3 regions of the Photobacterium sp. GB-50 genome follow, and region 2 is predicted to be linked to each of the others. Evidence: predicted binding sites of a transcription regulator. Region 2 holds the regulator's gene; each other region holds the start of a gene.
What was found. The regulator CRP, encoded in region 2, controls carbon source genes, mostly activating them, when cyclic AMP is high. The targets are predictions, from matches to a motif close to TGTGANNNNNNTCACA.

Region 1 (3,291 bases), on a different contig from region 2:
CGACAGGTAATAATGTCGCAATACTAAATGAATCAGACCACGGCTCTAAAATGATCATTGCACCAATAAAGCCAGCAAGCGTTGCGCACCAACGTGCAGCGCCAACTTTCTCTTTCAGTAATACACCTGAGCCAATAGTTGCAAATAACGGTGAAGTCATAAGCAGTGCAATGCCTTGCCAAATAGGAACAGGATAGGCAAGTGCCCATAGCCAGAGTTGGATACCAATCACCGCAAGAAAGACACGGAAACAGTGCTGGAAGAATTGCTCTGTCTTTAGTGAACGGCGAATACCCATGGTTCTCAGCCATGGCAGCATAGCCACCAGTGCAACAAAGTATTGGATTAACGCAAAAGTAGTTGAAGAGACATGGAGCTTAATACTAAGAAATTGTGCAAGGCTATTTACAATCGCAAAGGCAAGGCCTGCAGAAAGCATCCATCCGGCACCTTGGACTGGGTTATGAACTGGGGTATGTGAATCAGACATTAAAAATTGGTTTCGTCAAAAAAGCATAGCGAGATAATACGCTTTTGTTTTTAGATAGCCAATATAACTGATTGTGTTGAATGCAATAGGCAATAAAAAACCGCCTATTATGGCGGTCTTACATCAACAGATATTGCTAGCACTAACGATTAGTAAGCAACATAAGTCATTTGAATATCAGGATTTAGTGCTTCTAGTAGTGCTTGAGTACGCGCTAATTGACTGATTAGGCTTTCTGCACTTTCTACTAATGCCGCTTCAACTAATTCAGATAGTTTGTAACCTGACATATTCATGTTGATTAGCGCAACTTGTAGCGGTGGTAGGCTTGGGTTAAATGCCGCATTTTCAGCATACATACCCACAAAAACACGACCATCTTTAGCTTTTAATGCAACACCACTGAAGTTCTTAGAGTACGGTGCATGAGAGCGGTTTGCAGCATCACAAGCAGCAACAGCAAGCTCTGATTGCTCAGCAATCGTAATACCATTATTAATGTCGCTTAATAGCGCATCTTTAATACCAAGATCAGCAGGGCCGAAAGATTCAGGCAGGTATTGTTGCAGTGTCATAGGTTGACGTTCTGGAAGTTGAATAACTAAATCTTGCGCCGTATTCAATTCATTCATGAACTGACGACAGTGACCGCAAGGGCTGTAGTTAATCGTTACGTCTTTAATGCCTGTTTCACCTTTGATCCAAGCATGGCTAATTGCAGATTGCTCAGCATGGATCGTACACGCCATACTTGCGCCTACAAATTCCATATTTGCACCGAAATATAGGCGACCAGATGTACCACGAACAATAGCACCAACATAGAAATTAGAAATAGGAACAACAGCGTAAGCAGCAGCAACAGGAAGGAGAGCAAGACGAAGATCAGTATCAGATAAATTAGTTTGGGAAACTAACTGTTCAAATTGTTCAGGACTAATTGTTGAATCAAAATCTTTATCTTCAATAATTGGTCGTAAAGCTGATGCAAGCTCTTTAGGTAATTGACCTAATGCATCCATAACTTTTGCGTGCATTGGTGTGTTACTCCGTATTGTTGATGGAGAAACATTCTAAGTTAATTGTCATCAATCAAGTGTGATTTGAGTCACATTAATAATGATAGTGCAGGATGGTATACATTATCGAGAGCGAACTCACACATGTAAATGTAATTTTTCCTGTAATAAATAGTTATCAAAACATTATGAACTTAAAACTAATAAGAATTAGTGTTTAAGCTCATAACATGAGATAGGAATAACTTAGTGGAAAAACAGGTGTTCTAAAATAGGGAACATGATGGGAGCGAGTAACGTTGTCATGATCCCACAGATCACTAACGCTAATGAGCTAAATGCCCCTTCTTGATAATTTTCTTCGACAGCTTTTGCTGTACCTAAAGCATGAGATACCGTACCAATCGTTAACCCTTTTGCTAACGGATGGTAAATACGGACCAGTTTCATCACTGGATAACCTAACACTGCACCAAATAGACCAACAATAATAACCATTGCTGCTGTAATCGCAGGAATCCCGCCAATTTGTTGAGAAGCGGCCATCGCAAGTGGTGTGGTAATAGATTTAGGTAAAATACTGGCTGCAAGTTGAGCATCAGCACCCATTAAAAACGCAATGGAGGTACCAAATGTCATCGACAAGATACTACCAACAAAACAGGCACTTAAAATGGTTTTCCACTTACGCTTAATTAAAGGCAGTTGCTGATATAAAGGTAAGGCTAAGGCCACTACCGCAGGACCTAACAAATAGTTAATTATTTCGTTATCTGCAAAGTAGGTTTCATACGGCACCTGTAACCAATGCAGTGCTGCGATTAAAATAATCAGCGAAATGAGCAATGGATTAAAAAGTGGATTACGAATCTTCATTGCTAAATAGCGCATGCTGTAAAATACCACTAGCGTTGCAACTAACCAGATCATGACTCTTTTTCCTTATGATGAAGCGCAAGGCCGATCACAAGCAATACAATTAATGTGCTGCCTAATGTGCTCGCAAAGATGATAGTTGCATTGTGCTTAATTAAACCAAGGTAGTTTATTAAGCCAACTCCAACAGGCACGAATAGCAATGCCATGTGTTTGATGAGTAAATTACAGGTTTTATCGACCCATTTTGTTTTGCATATGCCAGTAACGAGGCTAAAGAACAGTAAAAACAAGCCAATAATACTGCCAGGGATCGGCAAATGAGTCAGATGTTGTATGCCTTGACCAAGTAAAAAGCAAAACATAACAATGGCAAAAGATCGAATGTAATCCATAGTAAAAAAAGTAATGCTAGAAAATTTTATTTATCATACAAATAAACGTGTTATTTGTCACACAAAAAAGAGCGTTATTTAGATAATTCGTTAAAAAATGTAGATCGCGTGATATTTATTGATGCTTAATTCCACAAAAATAGACCAATGAGCGCGGCAAGTGTCAAAAGAATCGTCACTTTTAGCCAAATAAAATCGATTACCACATACTTAAACCATGCCTTATTGAATAACAATGGCTTTTTTTTAGAGGGGGTAGCACGAGGGCAAGGACGGGTAGTAAAAGGCAGTCGACGTGATGTTTTCGAAGGTAATGGGACACGAAAGCCATAGTGAGGCACAACATGGATAGGTATCGCCATTACTCCGTTACATTGTAACTTACCTGTGAGTGATACCAGTAGTAAGTTCAAGTCATAATTGTGATCACTGGTTTCTTCAAACGCATCTAATGATGTAAACGTTTTACGGTAGAGTGAATCGGCTCCAATCACTTCTCCAGCGCAGAGAC
Region 2 (3,291 bases):
AGAAAACACTGATTTACTCTTTTATGAAGGCTTACATGGTGGGGTTGTCGATGGCGAGATCCATGTCGCACAGCATGTTGATCTTCTTATTGGAATGGTACCCATTGTTAACTTGGAGTGGATCCAAAAAATTGTTCGTGACACGAGAGATCGAGGGCACTCTCGCGAAGCGGTGATGGAGTCAATCGTTCGCTCCATGGACGATTACTTAAATTATTTAACTCCGCAATTTTCACGCACACATATCAACTTTCAACGTGTACCAACCGTTGATACCTCAAACCCGGTGAGTGCCAAAGGGATCCCAAGCTTAGATGAAAGCTTTGTTGTGATCCGATTTCGCGGTTTAAATAATGTCGATTTTCCGTATTTACTTTCCATGATCCAAGGCTCATTTATGTCACGTCATAACACGCTTGTCGTCCCTGGTGGAAAAATGAGTTTTGCAATGGAATTGATCATGCGCCCCCTTATCGAGAAACTGATTAATACAGGGAAAATCAGTTAAGTTTGCACAAACGAAAATAAATAGAAAAAAGGTTGGCACAAACACCAACCTTTTTCATCTCAATCATTATTAAGCAGTGATGATTTCATACGAATGAGTCAACTTAACCTTTTCAGCAATCATCAAGCATACAGAGCAATATTTCTCTAAAGAATCAGCAATGGTGTTAGCCACTAAGGTTTCATTTAAATCAAAACCTGAAACAATAAAATGCAAATTGGCTGCGGTAAACAAACGTGGCGCTTGCTCTCGACGCTCAGCTGAAATAAGAACCTCACAACCCACAATATTTTGCGCTTGGGATTGTAAACCACTGACAACATCTACTGAGCTACACCCTCCCGCCGCCATTAATACCAATTCCATTGGACTTGGAGCTTTATCCCCTCCATTACCATCCATGACTACACTATGACCGGAGCTAGATTGACCTAAAAAAGTCATATCTTCTACCCATTTTACTCGGGACTGCATCGCTTAATCCTTATTCAAACGCCCAATAATTGTCTCTAGTCTTATTGATTAAATAATGAATGTAAATCCTAATTCTCCGCCTTAATAACAACTTTTTTCCTCTCTAAAAATCGTCGTAATAATCATTACTTATCGCACCACTTAAAATTATCTCGCCGCATTGTGATCCTGTGCACAGTTATCCATATGAAATGAACGAATCTACTAGATCAATATCAAGAAAAAGGCGCAGAAAAAGGATACACTCTAACTTATTCAAGTTAGCTTGCAGCCCAGCGGCTGAATGGATACCCTATCAGTAGGCAGTTTTTTTTCTCGTGATAAAAGTTAGAAAAGAAACCAATGCTGTTGGGCAACAAATGCAGAGGAAGTTAGTAATATGGTTCCAGGTAAACCGCAAACAGATCCAACTTTAGAGTGGTTTCTTTCCCATTGTCATATTCACAAGTACCCATCGAAAAGTACGCTGATCCACGCAGGTGAGAAAGCAGAAACGTTGTACTACATTGTGAAGGGTTCTGTTGCTGTACTAATCAAGGATGAAGAAGGTAAGGAGATGATCCTTTCTTACCTAAACCAAGGTGACTTTATTGGTGAGCTTGGCTTATTCGAAGAAGATCAAGAGCGTACTGCTTGGGTTCGTGCGAAAAGTCCTTGTGAAGTAGCAGAAATTTCATTCAAAAAATTCCGTCAGTTAATTCAGGTTAACCCTGATATTCTGATGCGCTTATCTGCTCAAATGGCAAGTCGCCTACAAGTGACAAGCCAGAAAGTAGGTGATTTGGCATTCTTAGACGTTACAGGTCGTATCGCACAGACATTGCTAAATCTTGCAAAACAACCAGATGCAATGACGCACCCTGATGGCATGCAGATTAAGATCACTCGTCAAGAAATCGGTCAAATTGTTGGCTGTTCTCGTGAAACAGTGGGTCGTATTCTGAAAATGCTTGAAGAGCAGAACCTTATCTCTGCTCACGGTAAGACGATTGTTGTTTACGGTACGCGTTAATTTTTAACGTCTTTAACCGTACGAAAAAAGCCGCACACTGTTGCGGCTTTTTTATTTCTTATTGATTAATAATCCCCCCATAAATACCTTTAAAAAGTGTGTCATTAATGCCATTAATTAATTTGTATTGCTCAAATTAAATGCTAAATTCAAGCAATGAATGGAGTTCATCTTTTTTTGGTTTTTATATGGATATTGAACGTTTTGCCCCGAATAGCTACACCACTGTACCTGGTGCTATCGCTCCTCAACCTACAACTATTGAGATGACAGGCTTTAGTGACCGTCGTTGTTATTTAGAACAGCAAACAGGTTTACGTCGCTGTCCTGTTGAAGACAGTGGTATTTGGGGATCGCCCCTCGATAATTAACAGATTTAAAAAAAAGCAGCCAATTGGCTGCTTTTTATTGCCTTGTTTACACTGTTCAAGAGTTATAAGTACTTTCAAAGATCTTATCTGCCGAAGCTTCAACAAATCCGGTATAAATCTCACCATCAGGCTGTAAATAACGTTTAGCAAACTCATAAAATCCGCCAGAGACCAACATCTCACCATCAGAAAACGTGACCATGACTTTATCAGCCATGGTTGCTGATTGCTCTAACATCACAGTAGGATCGCCTTTTACCGCACCTCCCGCCTGATTAATGTCAAAACCACTTGATTCGAGAAAATGGTTCACTTCAGAAATTTCATTAAATTGCTCAAGCTGATTAATATCAATAGTAAAATGATTAGCACCAAAACCATGCGCTGCCACCCACCCTGCATATTCACTTTCTGCATTTAAAAACTGATAACTATCACGGCTTAATTGCCATGGTTTACCTTGAGAAAGAAAAGCAGGATCAGCAAAATAAGCATCATCAACTTGATCGACAAGCTGACGTACTTCTGTTTGTAACTCTGTTGAACATAATCCTAATTGCAGTTCACTAATAAATACTTTAGGCGCAGCAGGATCGGGATGTTCAAAGTGCTCTGCATATAACTTTTTCGCTTTGAAATGATATCGACCTTTGGGTTTATAACCTACCGCAATAAAAGGGGCCGCTAATCTTGCTAAACCACATTTCGGTAGTGCAAAAGTACGCAACGCAATATGATCATTTCTAAGTGGCGCATCTTCGGTAAGTAATTGCCGAATATTCAGCGCTGAAGGGCATAATCGCTGAGTATAATCTTGCCATAACGCGGTAAATAATTGTTCCATGCTGCACAATCCTTACTGTAAGTAATACAGTGAACCTATTAGTCTCAGAGTGAAATACCCGGAGATAACTGCTCAGGTAAGC
Region 3 (3,291 bases), on a different contig from region 2:
AAGGGTGCTAAGAGTATTAGTTTCGGCTGACTTAGGTTTTTACTATATTGAAGATGGTCTTCCAAAAGGCATTATCGCTGAATTACTTCACCACTTTGAGTTAGATATTCATAAAACTTATCCAAAACTCAATATTCAAGTGATCCCTGTACATCGAGATCAACTCATCAAATTCTTAATTACTGGATATGGTGATCTTGCCGTCGCTAATTTAACCATTACTGAACAGCGAAAAAAGCAAGTCGCCTTTAGTGAGCCTGTACTTACCAATATTTCAGAAGTTATTATTAATAATATTGATTCACCTGAAATTACAAAAATAGAGCAACTAAGCAATCAAGATATCTGGGTAAGAAAAAGTTCGAGCTACTATCAAAGCCTACTTGAAGTCAATAATCGTCTATTACTCCAACGCCTAGCGCCAATGAAGATCCATTTTTTAGAAGAAACACTGCAAGATTATGAGTTGTTGGAAATGGTTAATCTCGGGTTGATGAATATGACCGTTTTAGATGATCATAAGATGAAAATATGGAACAAGATATTACCAAAATTACGCATGAATTCTGCTTTCGTTTTAAGGAAAAATGCTGAAATAGCCTGGGCAATGAGAAAAGATAGCCCTAAATTAATGAAATTAGTTAATAGGTATATTAAACAAATAAAATCAGGGTCATTATTAGGAAATGTTATTTATAACAAGTATTTAAATAATCAAGGCTGGATAACAAACCTATTGAACCATAGTAATATGGATAAAATGGAAAAACTTTCTGATCTGTTTTTTAAATATTCTACGGAATATGATTTTGATTATTTAATGATGATGGCTCAGGGTTTCCAAGAATCAGGGCTTAATCAGCATAAAGTCTCCAATAAAGGTGCCGTTGGCATCATGCAAGTACTACCAAGTACAGCAAGAGATCGATATATAAATATTCCTAACATTTATATAGCAAGTAATAATGTTCATGCGGGTATAAAGTATATGCGCTATATCCAAAATAATTACTTAGATGATAGCAGTCTAACCTATGATAATAGAATGTATATGACACTCGCCTCTTATAATGCAGGACCTGGCAATATTAGAAAAATGCGACGTTATGCAAAGGAAAAAGGCTATAACCCTGATATATGGTTTAATAATGTTGAAATTATTACCAGGAGATATATAGGCAAACAACCTGTTGTCTACGTTACAAATATAAATCGTTATTACATTGTCTATAAACAATTAATGCGTTTAAAAAAATACCGCCAGAAAGGTGTCCGACCTTTTGTTCCACCTTACCGGTTTAATGTCCCTACCATTCTTGAATAAGTATACTTACTTACGTTGAGTCGCCTTTCGTTTAGACGATCAACGTAAGTTAGCCATACATGCATTATTTAGCCTTTAAGCTTTTATTCAATCTTGTTTCATTACGCTGATCGTGTCGATGGAAGTACCATAGCTTACGATTTTTAGAGGATTTTTTCATCGTTTCTATTCCACTAAATTATCACGAATATAATATTTCATTTTGTAAGACAAATGAATATTAAGTGCAGCATTGAATCATATTTAAAAAATTCTGAAATTTATTTATCTAAAATATTATTTTCCATATTTATTAAACATAATAAAAAATAACATTTGATATACACAGAGACTACAATTGCCTATTTAATCATCGTGTTTTTACCGATTGGACTACTGCGATATTCCAAAACCACTAAAAAGTATTTTTCAATCATATTACAGGTGAGATTCAGTTCACAGTTATGCTCATTTGGCATGTTGATGATACAGTTATATGAGCGTATAACGATAACCCAGTAATGACAGGGCTCTTTCGAACTGCAATCGTTTGCCGCAATCGTAATTCATCTAAGCACGTAATAGTGACAGAAAATTACGCGACCAAAAAGTGAGACTTAAGTCACTTTTAGAGAGAAAGAAATATTTAAACATAAGTATATATCTTGATAAGAATCACACTGAGAGCAACCAAACATGGTCTATCTACATTTTGTTTTAGGGTTAATCGTTATCGCAGCCCTAGCACTTGTTGCAAGTAATAACCGTAAAAACATCAAGTACAGATATATTATTCAGCTACTGCTTATTGAAATGGGATTAGCCTACTTCTTGCTTAACTCCTCAATGGGTACAGGGATCGTTAAAGAGTTTGCTGATGGATTTAATGGATTACTCAATTTTGCCGCAGAAGGGACAAATTTCGTCTTTGGTAACCTATCTAACAATGATGGCTTTAACTTCTTCTTAAGTGTTCTAATGCCAATCGTATTCATTTCAGCACTGATTGGTATTCTTCAGCACATCAAAGTTTTGCCATATGTCATAAAAGGCCTTGGATATTTATTATCAAAAGTTAATGGCATGGGTAAACTTGAATCCTTTAACGCTATTAGTGCCTTAATGGTCGGTCAATCTGAAAACTTCATCACCTATAAAGATATTCTCGGTAGAATGTCTGAGCGTCGCATGTACACGTTAGCGGCAACAGCCATGTCAACCGTATCGATGTCTATTGTCGGTTCTTACATGAAGCTAATCGATCCTAAATACGTCGTGGCAGCCTTGTTTCTAAACATGTTTAGTACCTTCATTATTCTCTCTATCATTAACCCATATGACCACGAAGCAGAGATGAATATTGATGAGATGATGGCGGCTGAAAGTGGTGAGAAACTGACGTTCTTTGAAATGTTAGGAGAATATATTCTTACTGGTTTTAAAGTCGCGGTTATTGTAGCGGCAATGCTGATTGGTTTTATCGCGCTAATTTCAATGATTAATGCCGGCTTTGATGCTGCATTCGGTATTAGCTTCCAAGATGTTATTGGCTACGCTTTCTATCCATTTGCATGGATCATGGGTATCCCTGCTCATGAAGCCCTACAAGCAGGTAGTATCATGGCAACCAAGCTTGTTGCTAACGAATTTGTAGCAATGCTGTCACTACAAAAACAAGTAAGTGAATTAACACCGCACACCGTAGGTATTGTTTCTATCTTCCTTGTGTCATTCGCTAACTTTAGCTCTATCGGTATTATTGCTGGTGCTGTAAAAGGGGTGAACGAAGAAAAAGGTAATATGGTCGCACGTTTTGGTTTACGTTTGCTTTACGGTTCAACGCTCGTTAGTTTTCTATCAGCGTTAATTGCAGGCATCATGATTTAATCGTTGTCATTGCCATTCCTCCCTTAAAATGCCGGTCTTTTCTAATATGAAGGCTGGCATTTTTATTACATCGTAAATTCCCCCTCCCCTTATTTATCTGT

Region 1: the regulator CRP is predicted to act here: its motif matches at 1,637-1,652, upstream of cdd (cytidine deaminase).
Region 3: the regulator CRP is predicted to act here: its motif matches at 1,915-1,930, upstream of C9J41_RS04630 (NupC/NupG family nucleoside CNT transporter).

The regions. Positions count from the first base shown of each region.
Region 1 covers NZ_PYNX01000008.1:70,315-73,605, reverse strand. Annotated here, with positions in the region: gene C9J41_RS12185 (DMT family transporter) at 1-490, opposite strand, end outside; gene cdd (cytidine deaminase) at 640-1,527, opposite strand; gene C9J41_RS12175 (CidB/LrgB family autolysis modulator) at 1,756-2,439, opposite strand; gene C9J41_RS12170 (CidA/LrgA family protein) at 2,436-2,780, opposite strand; gene C9J41_RS12165 (hypothetical protein) at 2,906-3,291, opposite strand, start outside.
Region 2 covers NZ_PYNX01000009.1:17,380-20,670, forward strand. Annotated here, with positions in the region: gene C9J41_RS12740 (phosphoribulokinase) at 1-508, shown strand, start outside; gene C9J41_RS12745 (OsmC family protein) at 578-982, opposite strand; gene crp (cAMP-activated global transcriptional regulator CRP) at 1,362-1,994, shown strand; gene C9J41_RS12755 (hypothetical protein) at 2,183-2,365, shown strand; gene C9J41_RS12760 (DUF1338 domain-containing protein) at 2,421-3,209, opposite strand; gene astD (succinylglutamate-semialdehyde dehydrogenase) at 3,254-3,291, opposite strand, start outside.
Region 3 covers NZ_PYNX01000002.1:444,329-447,619, reverse strand. Annotated here, with positions in the region: gene C9J41_RS04635 (lytic transglycosylase F) at 1-1,324, shown strand, start outside; gene C9J41_RS04630 (NupC/NupG family nucleoside CNT transporter) at 2,000-3,190, shown strand.